One region of the Geminocystis sp. NIES-3708 genome, then DNA from elsewhere that is predicted to be linked to it. Evidence: predicted binding sites of a transcription regulator. Region 1 holds the regulator's gene; each other region holds the start of a gene.
The links. The regulator NtcA, encoded in region 1, controls nitrogen genes in cyanobacteria. The targets are predictions, from matches to a motif close to TTTGTANCNNNNGNTACAAA.
Positions count from the first base shown of each region.

Region 2: the regulator NtcA is predicted to act here: its motif matches at 2,130-2,149, upstream of GM3708_RS13040 (ferredoxin--nitrite reductase).
Region 3: the regulator NtcA is predicted to act here: its motif matches at 1,628-1,647, upstream of GM3708_RS13310 (ammonium transporter).
Region 4: the regulator NtcA is predicted to act here: its motif matches at 2,194-2,213, upstream of GM3708_RS00800 (DUF4278 domain-containing protein).

Region 1 is NZ_AP014815.1:1,942,587-1,946,485, forward strand. It holds gene GM3708_RS08560 (DUF3084 domain-containing protein) at 176-1,624, opposite strand; gene ntcA (global nitrogen regulator NtcA) at 1,946-2,623, opposite strand; gene fabI (enoyl-ACP reductase FabI) at 2,781-3,566, shown strand; gene purU (formyltetrahydrofolate deformylase) at 3,782-3,899, opposite strand, start outside.
Region 2 is NZ_AP014815.1:2,968,230-2,972,128, reverse strand. It holds gene GM3708_RS13050 (DUF4230 domain-containing protein) at 1-484, shown strand, start outside; gene hemL (glutamate-1-semialdehyde 2,1-aminomutase) at 553-1,860, opposite strand; gene GM3708_RS13040 (ferredoxin--nitrite reductase) at 2,257-3,807, shown strand.
Region 3 is NZ_AP014815.1:3,031,065-3,034,963, forward strand. It holds gene GM3708_RS13310 (ammonium transporter) at 120-1,574, opposite strand; gene GM3708_RS13315 (hypothetical protein) at 1,679-3,304, opposite strand; gene GM3708_RS13320 (hypothetical protein) at 3,342-3,641, opposite strand; gene GM3708_RS13325 (STAS domain-containing protein) at 3,782-3,899, shown strand, end outside.
Region 4 is NZ_AP014815.1:195,665-199,563, forward strand. It holds gene GM3708_RS00790 (DUF3887 domain-containing protein) at 1-350, shown strand, start outside; gene eno (phosphopyruvate hydratase) at 379-1,668, shown strand; gene GM3708_RS00800 (DUF4278 domain-containing protein) at 1,734-2,135, opposite strand; gene GM3708_RS00805 (Crp/Fnr family transcriptional regulator) at 2,372-3,064, shown strand; gene GM3708_RS00810 (M61 family metallopeptidase) at 3,150-3,899, shown strand, end outside.

The DNA.
Region 1 (3,899 bases):
GGGAAAATAGTCCATAACTTAATTATCAATGATTCTCTTGTTAATTTTACGAGGAACTTCTGCAAAATGTCAATAGTAGAAGTTTCCTCTTTTTTATGATGATTTATCTATTATTATCCACTGCCGATTGATTACCTATTACCTAATTTTAGCCGATTAATATATACGTCTATGTTTATAATCTGAAGATTTCTTTACCTTCAGAAATAACCACTAAATTAATTTGTAATGGTCCTGCTGTATAGGTTTCATTTGCTGTTATAGCGATAATTTCATCCACTGATTGATCTGTTAATTGTAGTTCTTGAATAAAACTAATTAAAGAGATGATCTTACCATCTCCAATAAAAATTCTACCTAATACTCCTTCTCTTCTGGCACGAAATTGACTAACGGAAATTAAAAAATCGAGTTTTTCTTGTAATTCATTATTTTTTAAATCATTTTTATCAAAAGTAATAGAAGCTATTTGTTCATTTTTCGCATAAACTTTCTGATTAGGAGTTACATCAGCAAAAATTCTGACATTTTCTTCTCCTTGTACATAATTTCCTGCCGATAAAATTCTGATTAAATACTCTCCGTTTTGAGATATTTGATCTTTGATTTGTTGTACTTGTGCTTTGGTTATTTGTACAAATCTTTGATTCGGAAACTTATTTCCATAACCTAAAGTTAACATTACTCCTCGATTAGCTTCGTTTAAAATACCATCTATTAATTCTTCTAAATTCGTACTTCTATCAGTTTTAACTAAGGTAACAGTCAATACTTGTCCTTTAACAACAGCAATAGGTCTTTCTCTTAAATCTTGATAAGTCTGATAATATTGTTCTAAGATTTCTACTTCTCGACGATAAAATGCGAGTTCTTTTTCTAAGGATAATAATTCATTTTCTTTATTTTTTAAAATTTGATCTTTTGCAGAGATATTTTTATCTAATTTAGAAATTTGTTCATCTCTGGATTTTATATCTGATTGTAGTTTATTTTGTTTGTTTTGTAATTGTATTAAACTTTGTTCCTGTTTTTGTAAAATATTTTCTTGTTCTTCTATTTGTATTTGTTTATTTTGTAAGTCATTATCTCTTTCAATAATAGATTTTTCAAGTATTTGACTTTGTTTTTCTATCTGCTCTTTTTCTTCTAATAATTTTTTTTTATCTCCAATAATTGTCTTTAATTCTAATTTTAATTTTTCTGTTTGAGTGGAAATAGTTTTAAGTTGAGTTTGAGTATTTTTTAATTCTTTTCCTGTAGTATTTAAAAGTGTTCGCACGGAATTTTGTCTTTTTTGAGCTTCTTTTAATTCCGTTTCCGCTCTGTTTTTTTCTACTTGAACTTTTTCTAATTGAGCTGTAATTTCTCTTCTTTTCTTGAGGATTTCATCTAATTGAAAAATACCCTGTCGTAAAGACTCACTTAAACTAAATAAAATTACTAATGTAGAAGCAGAAATTAATATTCCTGTTCCAATCGTTATGACTATTGCAGTTTGTTTCGGGCGTAGTTGAAATAGTCTTAGTCTCGCTTTACCTACTTTTGTACCAATGCGATCGCCTAATGCCGCAATTAAGCCTCCTAAGATTAACATTGCCAGAATCAAAATATAGGCACTTGTCATATAAAATAGAGTTCCATCACTCCTAACAAATTTTATTCACACCATTTATATAGTTTAACCTTATTTGATGGGAGTTCGGGAAAGAAAATACGAGGAAATGAAGAGACTACCTCCGTTCGACAGAAGAAAAATTGTGAACATAAGACAGGTGGACAAATAAAAAAACCACCAATATTTGCCGATTTCGGAAAGAATTTTGTTCATTCACAAAAAATATAATGTCCCTGTTTCCCTGTCAACTTATCTTCCAAGTCAATCGTCACCTATTTTTAGATCAAACTCAGTTAGGAGACTAAGAAAAAATTAATTACCCTTTTTTTATTATGCAAATTGTTGACTTAAAGCAACGGGATTATGTACAGTGATTTTCTTTTTGGTAATAGAAATCATCCCCTCTTGTCTTAATTCTCCTAATAATCTGGTAACAGTCACACGGGTTGAGCCTATTGCTTCGGCGATGGCTTGATGAGATAATTTTAAATCGATGGTAATACCATTAAGGCTAGGTACACCGAAATCTCGACAAAGAATTAATAAAAAACTCACTAAGCGAGAAGCCATATCACGATGAGCTAAGGTTTCGATCATTAATTCCGTTTGTAAAATCCGAGAAGAGAGTCCTTGTAGCATTAAACGAGACAATTCTGGATTATCTTTCAAAGATCTTTGAAAATGCTCAATGGGAGCAGATAATAACTCTACGGGAGTAAAAGCCACAGCATGATAGAAACGATCTGATTTTTGTCCAGTAATTAAGGACAAAACGCCAAATACACTATTTTCTCGTAGTAAAGCTACCGTAATTTCTTCTCCTGCTTCATATACCCGTGACAATTTGACAGCACCCTTCATTAAAAAATATACTCTTTCGGCGGGATCACCGGGAAAAAAGATGGTTTTACCACGCTCAAATCTTTCCACTACAGGGGTATAAATTCCGACACCAATTTGACGAAATACAGAAGCTAAAGGTTGTTCTTGATTTGATACTGATTGCATAGGGGGATAGTTACGGAATAATATTTAATGATTGATCGTGTAAACGACACTTTCTATAAGAAAATAGGTAATTGTAAACTAGATAACTATCTATAACTTAATTAGTTTAGCGAATTATTGTCAGATATTACAGAAAAATAGAGAAAAAATCAAGAATATGTTAGATTTAACCAACAAAAACGCCCTTATAACAGGTATTGCCAATAATAAATCCATCGCTTGGGGTATTGCTCAACAATTACACAAAGCCGGTGCAAATATTGGTGTGACTTATCTTCCCGATGAGAAAGGAAGATTTGAAAAAAAAGTAGGAGAATTAGTTGAACCTTTAAAACCTAGTATTTTTCTTCCTTGCAATGTACAAGATGATGCTCAAATTGATGAAACTTTTGCTCAAATTAAGGAAAAATGGGGACATATTGATATTTTAATTCACTGTTTAGCTTTTGCTGGGAAAGAAGATTTAGCAGGAGATTTCAGTAATACTTCTCGTGAAGGTTTTAAAACTGCCCTTGATATTAGTGCCTATTCTCTTACTCGTTTAGTACAAGCGGCTAAACCCATTTTGCGCTCAGGTGGTAGTGTTGTAACTTTAAGCTATTTAGGAGGGGTAAAAGTAATTCCCAATTATAACGTCATGGGAATTGCTAAATCCGCTTTAGAAATGAGTGTACGTTATTTAGCTTCTGAATTAGGTAGTCAAAATGTAAGAGTAAATGCTATATCTGCTGGTCCTATTCGTACTTTAGCATCTTCCGCCGTTGGTGGTATTTTAGATATGATTCATCATGTAGAAGCAGTTGCACCTTTACGCCGTACTGTGACTCAGATCGAGGTAGGGAATACTGCCGCTTTTCTTTGTAGTGATTTATCTAGTGGTATTACAGGACAAGTTATCTATGTCGATGCTGGTTATGAAATTATGGGTATGACTCAAGGTTAATTAATTAGGGGTTGCTGAAAAAGTAGAAAGCCTTTTAAATTCTTGGTTTTATAAATACTACATTAACACAAAAAACGTGCAAAAATAGAGTTTTTGGTTTTAAAAAGAGGTTTTTTAATACTATTTCTAAAAAATATATCTTATTTTTTTAAGAATAAAAGCAATTACTCATTGCCTACCTCACTGAAAAACTTTTTCATCACACCCTAACTATTTTAAGCAAAAACTACGGTACGATTTCCATAGACTAAAACTCGATGTTGTAAGTGTAATCGTACCCCTCTAGCTAAGACGATTTTTTCTAAATCTTTACCTTTTCTAATTAAATCTTCT
Region 2 (3,899 bases), 1.0 Mb from region 1:
AGTTCAAACTTTAAGTGAATTAACTACAACAAAGTTTATCATGGATGCCATTATACCCACTTCATCCAGTCGAAGGCTAGGTAATTTCGTCATCGGTGAAACTAATTTACTTTATGTCGCAAGAGGAGAGATAGAAGCAGGATTAGATTTAAGTAAAATAAGTGAAACAAATGTTGTTATGGTGGGAGATATACTAAAAATAACATTACCTTCACCAGAAATTTTAGACGAAAAAATCGATGTAAATCAATCTCAAGTATATGATTATGATCGAGGTTTTCTCAATTTAGGTCCTGATGTTGCTCCAGAATTACAAACTCAGGCACAGCGTCAAACGTTAGCAAAAATAAAAGAAACCGCCTGTCAGCAGAAAATATTAGATCAAGCCAACGAAAAAGCGATAATTTTAATTACTAAATTAATGCAAACTGCGGGTTATGAAAAAGTAGAAATCATAACCACAGAATCTAAAAATTGTTTGTAACTTATACCTTACCTGAATTTTACATAAATTTTTCGATGAAGGTAAGAGACAGAAAGACTAGAGGATTGTTAATTATTAATTGTATTAAGTACTTCTTCGGCGGCAGCTAAAGTTTGTTGAATATCAGCTTCTGTATGAGCTATGGAAGTAAACCCAGCTTCAAATTGAGAAGGTGCTAAATAAATTCCTCTTTCTAACATTCCTCGGTGAAAACGTCCAAATTTAACCGTATCAGCGTGTTTTGCATCACTATAGTTATGGACAGGATTACCAGTAAAAAATAGTCCAAACATACCGCTAATATTACCACCAGTTACTTCATGACCTGCTTTTCTAGCGATGTCTAATAAACCAGTAATTAATTGATTAGTAATTTTTTCTAAATATTCGTAAGTGCCGGGTTTTTGCAATAATTCTAAAGTTTTAATACCTGCTGTCATAGCTAAAGGATTACCTGATAAAGTTCCAGCTTGATACATAGGACCTGATGGTGCAACTAATGCCATAATTTCTTTTTTACCACCATAAGCACCAACGGGCAACCCACCACCGATAACTTTGCCTAAAGTAGTTAAATCAGGAGTAACACCAAATTTTTCTTGTACACCACCGTAAGCAATACGAAAACCAGTCATTACTTCATCAAATACTAATAAAGCGTCATTTTCTTGAGTAATAACTCTTAAACCTTCAAGAAAACCAGCATCAGGAGGAATAAAGCCAGAATTTCCTACCACAGCTTCTAAAATAACCCCAGCAATTTCTCCTTTATGTTCAGCAAATAGCTTTTTAACCGCTTCTAAGTCGTTATAGGGAGCATTTAAAGTGTCGGCGGTAACGGATTTAGGTACACCGGGAGAATCAGGTAAACCAAGGGTTGCAACTCCAGAACCTGCTTGTACTAAAAACATATCACCATGACCATGATAACATCCTTCAAATTTGATGATCTTATTTTTACCTGTATAAGCACGCATTAAGCGTAACACGGACAAACAAGCCTCAGTACCCGAATTGACAAAACGAACCATTTCAATGCTAGGCACGGCATCAATAACCATCTCAGCGAGAATATTTTCCAAGACACAAGGTGCTCCAAAACTTGTACCTTTTTCTAAAACTTCATGTAAGGCAGCAATAACTTCAGGGTGAGCGTGTCCACAAATTGCAGGTCCCCATGAGCCAACATAATCGATATACTTATTTTCATCCACATCCCAAATATAAGCCCCTTTGACTCTATCGAAAACAATAGGTTGTCCACCTACAGATTTAAAAGCCCTCACGGGAGAATTTACACCTCCTGGCATGAGTTTTTGAGCGGCGGTAAAAATTTGTTCTGATTTTGTAGTTTTAAATGATACTATATTAACCAAAATTATCTCCTTCTTTTTTTATTTTTAGATAATCAATCTATTTTACTGAGATTTTGCACAGATCTTGAAAAATAACGGATTTTTTGAGTTTTATACATCTTGTTTCAGTAAAATTTATCATAAAGTTAAGTATTTTAAAGTAAAAACAATATTTATAATTAAAACTAACCAAAAATCATTTTTTATAGTTATTTTTTAACTTTTTTTGTTATTATTTTCGATGTAAAAAATCCATAAAATTTATGCAAAAGTGGTTTGTATAAGGATATTCAGTATTAAACGTTACAAAATATTAAGAGCTAAATTTATAATCTGTTGTTCATAAGACTTACTAATTAAACTCGTAAATCAATTATTTAATCAATATCCTAAATCTATATTAAAAGAGGTTACAGCATGACGATTGCTACTAATACAAAAGTTAAATTAAATAAAATTGAAAAAGTTAAAGCAGCAAAACATGGCTTAGATGTGAAACAAGAGTTAGAATCTTTTGCTCAAATGGGTTGGGAGGCAATGGAAGAAGATGATTTAATTATACGTTTAAAGTGGCTAGGTATTTTTTTTCGTCCTGTAACACCGGGCAAATTCATGTTGCGATTACGTATACCTAATGGGATTCTTAGTAGTGAACAAATGCGTACTTTGGCAGAGATTATTGAACGTTACGGAGATGATGGCAGTGCAGATATTACCACTCGTCAAAATATACAATTAAGGGGTGTTCATTTAGAAGATATTCCCGACATTTTCCAAAAATTAGAGGCGGTGGGTATGACTTCCATTCAGTCTGGGATGGATAATGTTCGTAATTTAACAGGTTCGCCTGTAGCGGGAATTGATCCTGATGAATTATTTGATACCAGGGAATTAAATCAAAAGTTACAGGATTTAATCACTAATAAAGGGCAGGGTAGTTATGAGTTTAGCAATTTACCCCGCAAATTAAATATTGCCGTTGATGGTGCTAGGGATAATTCTATCCATGCAGAAATTAATGATATTGCTTTTATTCCTGCTTTTAAAGATGGTGAATTTGGCTTTAATGTCTTAATTGGTGGTTATTTATCAGCTCAACGTTGTGCAGAAGCGATACCTATGGATGTCTGGGTGAAACCTAACGATGAAGTCATCGAGTTATCCGCAGCTATTTTAAAAGTTTATAGTGAAAATGGCTTAGAGGAAGGTTTAAGAGAAAATCGGGGTAAATCTCGTTTAATGTGGTTGGTTGATAAATGGGGTATGAATCGATTTCGCATAGAAGTAGAAAAAAAGTTAGGTAAATCTCTCTATTTTGCCGCCCCGAAAGATGAATATACTATGGAAAAACGAGATCATTTAGGAGTCCATCCTCAAATCCAAGAGGGTTATAGTTATATTGGCATACATATCCCCGTAGGACATTTAAACGCTCAGGGAATGTATGATATAGCTCGTTTAGCAGATGTTTATGGTAATGGTGAAATTCGGGCAACTGTAGAGCAAAATTTTATTATTCCTTTTGTCGCTGATGAAAAAGTAGAAGCCTTTTTAGCTGAACCTATTTTACAACAATATCCCGTCAATCCTTCTCCTCTAGTGCGATCGCTCATTTCCTGTACAGGTGCTCGTTATTGTAATTTTGCCTTAGTAGAAACTAAGCAAAGAGGATTGAAATTAGCCCAAGAATTAGATACGGAATTAAATATACCTGAAAGAGTACGTATTCATTGGACAGGTTGCCCCAACTCTTGCGGACAAGCTCAAGCAGGTGATATAGGTTTAATGGGAACAAAAGCTAAAAAAGATGGACAAGTAGTAGAAGGTGTTAATTTATTTACAGGAGGAAAAGTCGGCAAAGATGCTCATTTAGGCAGTGTGACACAAAAAAGTATTCCCTGTGATGATCTCAAATCAGTTTTAAAAGATTTATTAATATCAGATTTTGGAGCTACAGTAAAATCCTAAACCTCTCTGATTCCCTTTTTTGAAAATCATGATTCTATATATCAACACCATACATCTTCATAATATCAAGAAAAATAATAGTCGCAAATCTT
Region 3 (3,899 bases), 1.1 Mb from region 1:
AACAATTGATTTTTAATTTCTTTTTTTGGAGAGATCTATTTGTTAATTGTTAATTGTTAATTGTTAATTGTTAATTGTTAATTGTTAATTGTTAATTGTTAATTGTTAATTGTTAATTATTAATTATCTACCTCTAAAAAGCCATTATAAGCCTCCATACCATGTTCTCCTATATCTAAACCTAAATATTCTTCTTCTTCGGAAACTCTTAAGCCAAGAATAACTTTTAATAAATTCCAAACTAAAGTGCTAAATATAATCATCACAACACCTACGCTGACAATACCTAATAATTGAATGCCTAATAAGTTTAAACTTCCACTACTAAATAATCCTGCGATGTCTGGATTCTTGGTAATATTAGCGTCAGCAAATAATCCCAAAGCAATTGTACCCCAAATACCATTAACTAAATGTACTGATACTGCACCTACAGGATCATCTATTTTTAAACTATCTAATAAATAAACAGCAAAAACAACTAAAATTCCAGCTAATGCACCAATGGTAACGGCACTACCATAACTCACCATAGAACAACTGGCGGTAATTGCCACTAATCCTGATAAGATACCGTTAATACTTAAAGATAAATCTGGTTTTCCAGCTAAAACCCAACTGCTAACTGTAGCAGTAATTGCTCCTGATGCCGCCGCTAAATTTGTCACTACTGCAATATAAGCAATATTTTCTCCTACAGCCATAGTTGATCCAGGATTAAAGCCAAACCAACCAATCCAGAGAATAAAGCATCCTAATGTTGCGATACTAAGGTTATGACCGGGTAATGGTATTATTCCTCCATCTTTCTGATATTTTCCCAATCTAGGTCCTAGTATAATTGCTCCTGTCAATGCAGCCCAGCCTCCTACAGAATGCACTACCGTTGAACCTGCAAAATCTTGAAATCCTGATTTTTGTAGCCATCCGCCCCCCCATATCCAATGACCAACAATGGGATAAGCGATCGCCACTAATAAAAAACTAAATAAAACAAAATCAATAAACTTAATTCTTTCCGCCACTGCACCAGAGACAATTGTTGCGGCTGTACCTGCAAATGCTACTTGAAATAAGAATTTTGCGGCTAAAGGTACTCCTGTCCAATTCAAAGCACTATAAACCCCTTTATAAGCATCTCCTGTAGCTGGACTATTATCAATTCCATTAAGAAAAAATCCTTGTAGTCCCATAATACTATTGCCATCACCGAACATCAAACTAAAACCGATTGCCCAAAAAGCGATAGTTGAGACGGCAAAAACAATCAAATTTTTAGATAATAAATTGACTGCATTTTTACGACGACAAAAACCAGTTTCTAACATAGCAAAACCAGCGTTCATAAATATTACTAAAATAGATGCTAATACTACCCAAAGGGTGTCTAAACCAACTCTTAATTCTCCAGTGATAGATTGTAAATCTTGAGAAGGTTCTTGAGCATACACCGCATAGCTAGAAGAAAGAAGCAAAATAACACTTAAAAGAAGACAACCTTGCCAACTAGACGATTGTTTTATTTTCTGAATAATTAATTTAATTTTTTTCTGCTTAGTTTTACTTTTGAACATAATCCTCACCTAAATTTTAACTTGACTATTATAAAGGATATAAACCATAACATTTAGCATCAATTTTTACAGATATTTATTTAAAAATTTCAAAAAATAGGGCTTTAAATTGGTTTACTATAAATCATAATTAATTGTCTTTGAGGATTATATACTTCTACAGGAATTTTATATTTAGCATTGATATACTTATAGTTCTTTTCCACTTGATTTATATGAGTACTAATCTGTTTTTCTTGCTCTATATTATTCGTTAATTTTGTCACCGCTGATAAGGAAGCAATTTTCTGTAAGTATTTATCTGTTAAAAAAACTTTAACACTTTCTTTACTGACATTAAAAGTACAAATCTCCTCAGTATTTTTACAGATCTTTATCAATTCTTGTTTAATTTCTTCCCTTGTTACTGCTTGTTTTAATTCAGATTTTGCCATTATTAATTGTTTACTAGCACTAGATTCTAAGTCAGTTATTTCTTTTTTTGCTAAAACCTCTGAAGGAACTTTTTTTAATAAAGAAATCGCTTCTTGCCATAATGAAACGGCTTTTGTCCATTGATTATTTTTTTGAGATTCTTTGGCTAATTTGATTTTTTCTTCTGCTTCTTTTTTAATATTTAAAGCATCTTTTTCTTCATTTATTTTATTTTGAACTTCGATAAGTTTTTGCAAATAATTTTTTAAAGTCGCATCTTTTTCTCGATAAGCATTAGTTTGCTCAGGAATTGATTCTATTGTTTTGATAGCTAATTGCCAATTTTTTTGTAGATTCTCCAACTCTGATAAATTAGTGACTTGTGTTTGTTGATTTTCAATATCTGTTGCTATTGTTTTTCCTTTACTTAATAATTCATTACCTTGTTTTTCTTGACTAATGTTTTGATCAATTAGCTGTAATTTATTATTATAAATATTTATTTTTTTTTGCTTATAACTATCTAATTCTTCTATATTTATTTGATTAATAATTGTGATAGCTTCGTTAAAAAAATCTTTAACACGATTCCATTCATCTAAAGATAAAGGTAAATTTTTACTTACAGTTTCAGCTGTATCTACTGATTTTAAAGCCACTAATAAATTATCTAATTGTTCAACTTGATTTTGATAATCTTTAATTAATAAATTTGCATTATCATAAGATTTTGACCAAAAGGGAATGCGTTTTAAATCATTAATGCCATTAATTAAACTTAATTGTAACTCTTTTATTTTTGTTTCAGTTAAATCTTGAGATTGATTTTTAAATGAAGAAGAAATAGAAGTTTCGGTTGTGGTTATCAATTCGCAATTACCGATGACACAGGGACGAGTAAAATAATAAAAAATACCAATTGTACCTAAAGAAATAATACCTAAAATCAAGAGAATAAAACTAACAGAAAAATTAGCAGAAATATATTTTTTACCAGCTTTTAATAATAATTCATTTTGATTAATAACATCATTATTTTCTTGAGAATTAAAATAAACATTATCTGTATTATCGAAATTACAAATTAAAAAATCATCGATAATTTGATAGCTATTAATTACTTCTTTAATTTGATTAATAATTTCTATTAAAATATTTTCATCAACGTCACTAATTAAAATCACCAAATAATTATTTTCTTTAAAACAGTCTATTTGTAAAGAAAAATCAAAAGTTAATTTGTTATTAATAGCTTCATAAAAGGCTTTTTTTAAAGTTTGATAATCAATATTATTACCGATAGCTGTGTTAATCATAGTGAATTTAATAAGTGGAAGATATATTATCTTAATTTTAATTATTGATAGGTGAAATAGTACGAATCATTTTGAGTATTTGTAGTAAAAAAATCTTTTGACGCAATTCTGAATTTATATTAGGAGGAAAAGGATTTGTAACTATTTTTTCTTGCAATAAAGCATATTCTTCTACCGTTAAAGGTTTATTATCAATAGGAGATCGTGCTTCAATAATAATTTCTGTGGCTAAAATTTCTTCTGGAGTATCATTTTTCGGTGGTAAAGCAGAAACGGCAAAATTAGAGATTAATAAACTAGAGATTAAGGTTAAACTGGCAAAGAAAAAGTTAATCATAATGTATTATAACAATACAAAAAATTCATCAAGATAATAAGCAAAAAATTAGACTTTATCGGAAATTTTAAGCTATATTATACTATTAATCGATCAACTACAGGGAAAGTAAGGAGGTAGCTATTTCAGAACAACTAAATCTGACAGTCAGTCTTAGAGGTACTCGTGAAGTCAAAAAAAATTGCCAAGTCTTTCATTTACTAGGTCAATTAGATGCTTTTTCTGAACCAACATTTCAAAGAGTTATATTAAGCTATA
Region 4 (3,899 bases), 1.7 Mb from region 1:
ATCAACAAGAAATTATCGGCTTAGATATTCCTACTTCTCAAAATATAGATACTATTTCCCGTAACTTTATCAATTCCCTTGTGAGCAGTGATTCTGCTGAAGCTAGGGCTTATCTTCATCCCTTTTTAAAAGAAAAGATTTTTCCTCAACAGTTACAATCTCGCTGGAATAGTTTTACCGAAGGCAAAGGAGAATTTAAAGGAATTACGACTACTACAGTTAGAAGTGCTTCAAAAAGTGACGATACGGATATAGTAATTATGGACTTAGAATTTAGTCAAAATAAAGAACAAATCTTCGTGATTTTTGACGATTCTAAGAGTATCATTGGTGTAGATTTTATTCAATAATTCTAAGGTTTAATAGGTAGGTGTATTCATGTTAGAACAACAATCAATGTTAATTGAAGAAATTACTGCTAGGGAAATTTTAGATTCTCGTGGAAGGCCCACTGTAGAAGCAGAAGTTCGTTTAGAAAGTGGTGTTGTCGGTTTAGCACAAGTGCCTAGTGGTGCTTCTACGGGTAGTTTTGAAGCCCATGAGTTACGAGATGGCGATCCGAAAAGATACGGTGGCAATGGTGTTTTAAAAGCAGTAGATAATATTCTTGACAAAATTGAACCAGCGATACTCGATCTCGATGCTTTTGATCAAGTGGGCGTTGATACGGCAATGATTAATCTTGATGGTTCACCGAATAAAAAAAATCTCGGTGCTAATGCGATTTTAGCCGTATCTTTAGCCAATGCGAAAGCCGCCGCAGGAGAATTAGGAGTTCCTTTATATCGTTATTTAGGTGGTCCTTTAGCTAATGTTTTACCAGTACCCATGATGAATGTGCTTAACGGCGGTTCTCATGCTAACAATAACGTAGATTTTCAGGAATTTATGATTATGCCTGTAGGTGCAGAAACTTTTTCTGAGGGTTTACGTTGGGGGGCGGAAATTTTTGCTTGTTTAAGCAAAGTTTTAAAAGAAAAAAATCTCCTCACAGGGGTAGGTGACGAAGGGGGATATGCACCTAATTTAGGTTCTAATCAAGAGGCTTTAGACTTATTGATTCAAGCCATTGAATCTGCTGGATATAAACCCGGTGAAGAAGTTGCTTTAGCGATGGATGTTGCCGCTAGTGAATTTTACAAAAATGGTCAATATAATTATGACGGCTCTAATCATTCCCCTATCGAATTTATCGATTATTTAGAAGGTTTAGTCGGTAAATATCCTATTATCTCGATTGAAGATGCTTTACATGAAGATGATTGGAATAACTGGAAATTACTCACCGAAAAACTCGGCTCTAAAATTCAGTTAGTGGGTGACGATTTATTTGTGACGAATATCACCCGTTTACAAAAAGGTATTGATTTAGGGATTGCTAACTCTATCTTGATCAAACTCAATCAAATCGGTACTTTAACAGAAACCCTCCAAACTATTGAATTAGCTACCCGTAAAGGTTATAGTTCTGTTATCAGTCATCGTTCTGGAGAAACCGAAGATACTACCATCGCTGATTTGGCTGTAGCTACTCGTGCAGGACAAATTAAAACAGGTTCTTTATGTCGTAGTGAAAGGGTTGCTAAATATAACCGTTTATTGCGTATTGAACATGAATTAGGAGATCGTGCCGTCTATGCCCCTAAAGTCGGTTTAGGTCCTCTTTAAAATTATTAGGTAATAGGTAATAGGTAATGGGTAATATTTCTCATTCCTAATTCCTATGTTCCTAATTATTTAATCGCTAATTCTTGAGATTCTTTTTTCAGCATTTCTAATAAATAATCATTATGACTATTTTCTGCTACTTTGATTCTTCTTTCTAAATTTTGTCTCAAATTATATAGATGCACTTGCTCTAAATTAGATTCGGGAAAATTGCTGACAATGCGAGAATGAGGTGCGATCGCAACTACAGGAGTTTCGGAGTTGGTCATTACGGGAGTAGCATTTGGACAAGTACTGTAACTAACACCACGATAAGTTAAAAACAGTTTGGGTTGAAGTTGTGGAATATGTCTGGGTAACTTATAATTACATTTATTGCCTCTATATTTACCAATAATGTCACTTTCTTTCATTTCTAATAAAGAAGTTTCAGATTTATATTGAGTACCACGATATTTCATTTTCATATTATTTTCTCCTAAGGTTATATGTTTTTATTTTATGAGTTTTAACATCTTTTTTCTTTCTGTATCTATTTTTACATTTTTACCAATTAAAGTAAAGACTATGTAAGGAAAACTTAAGATTTCAATTCCCTTCAATAATTGATGATTCTTAATTAGTTGATGTTCATAGACCAAATCGAGTAGAATGCAGTAGTTCAAGATCTTAAAATCAAGTTCTTATATTTAATTAATATTTCATGGAGACGCAAGAAATTAGCGATCTTTTTCCGTTATTTCATAACCTTAATACAGAAACCTTGGAATGGCTTTTATCCATGGGAGAAAGTGATAATTATGAATCAGGAGAAAGGATTATTACTGAAGATGACTGGGGTAAAGCTATATATTTAATAGTTTCTGGATGGGTAAAACTAGAAAATATTTACACTGAAGAAACTGTAACGGTAGAAATTATTGGGAAAGGTGGATGTGTTGGTGAAGCTGGTATTTTAAGCACTCTAAATGGTAATAGTCAAGTAGTAGCGATTTCTGCGGTAGAAGTATTTACCATCTCTGCACAAAGATTTCTTCAGATATTATTTCGGGATTCTCAAATACAAAACCGTTTCTTAAAATTGATGGTAAGTCGAGTTACTGAATTTCAAAAATATTGTCAATTTCATCGTCAGACAGGAAAAGTAAGATTAGCTACTGTTTTGATTTCCCTAGCAGATAAATATGGTGAAATAACAGAAACAGGGGTAAAACTTTATCATTTTCAATCACAAGATTTAGCTAATTTAGCTCAATTAAGTTTAGAAGAATGTGAACTAATTATCACGAAATTAAAAAATAAAGGCTTGATTTCTATTAAATATCATGATCATATCCTTTATATCTCTAACATAAAACAACTTCATCATATTATTGGAAAGTTAGGTAATGAATAATGAATAATTAGCTACCAACGATGAATAATTGAGGCAAAAATCTTCTTTGTCTAAATAAATAATTAATTATGATTTAATAAGAAAAATGAAAAAAAATAGTCCAAATATCCACTACTTTGTTTCCATGTCTTGTCCAGAATCTCATTTATTTGAGGTAACATTAAATATTGATAATTGGCAAGAAAAAACCCTAGATTTAAAAATGCCAGTATGGACTCCCGGCTCTTATTTAGTAAGAGAATATTCTCGACACTTACAAAATTTTACAGCTCATTTAACTGATAATAATAGTAATTTAATATGGGAAAAAAAAGCAAAAAATCATTGGTTAATCGATACACTAGAACAATCTCAAATAACAATTAAATATCAAATTTATGCTAATGACTTAACAGTGAGAACTAATCATTTAGATAGTACCCATGGTTATTTTAATGGTGCAGCATTATTTTTTTATATTCCTAATTATGAAAATTTACCTCTAAAAATTACGATTAATCCTCCTCAATCTCATTGGCAAATATCAACATCTTTACCGAAAATACAGTCCTTAGAAAATACTTTTTTAGCTGATAATTTTGATACTTTAGTAGATAGTCCTTTTGAAATTGGGACACAAAAAATTTATGATTTTGAAGTAGAAAATAAACCTCATCAATGGGTAATTTGGGGAGATGGTAATATTGAAATAAAAAAACTTATTCAAGATACAGAAAAAATTATTAAAACAGAAGAAAAAATATTCGGTAATTTGCCTTATGATAACTACTTTTTTTTATTACATTTATCAGCTAGTGGTTTTGGCGGTTTAGAACATAAAAACTGTTGTGTATTA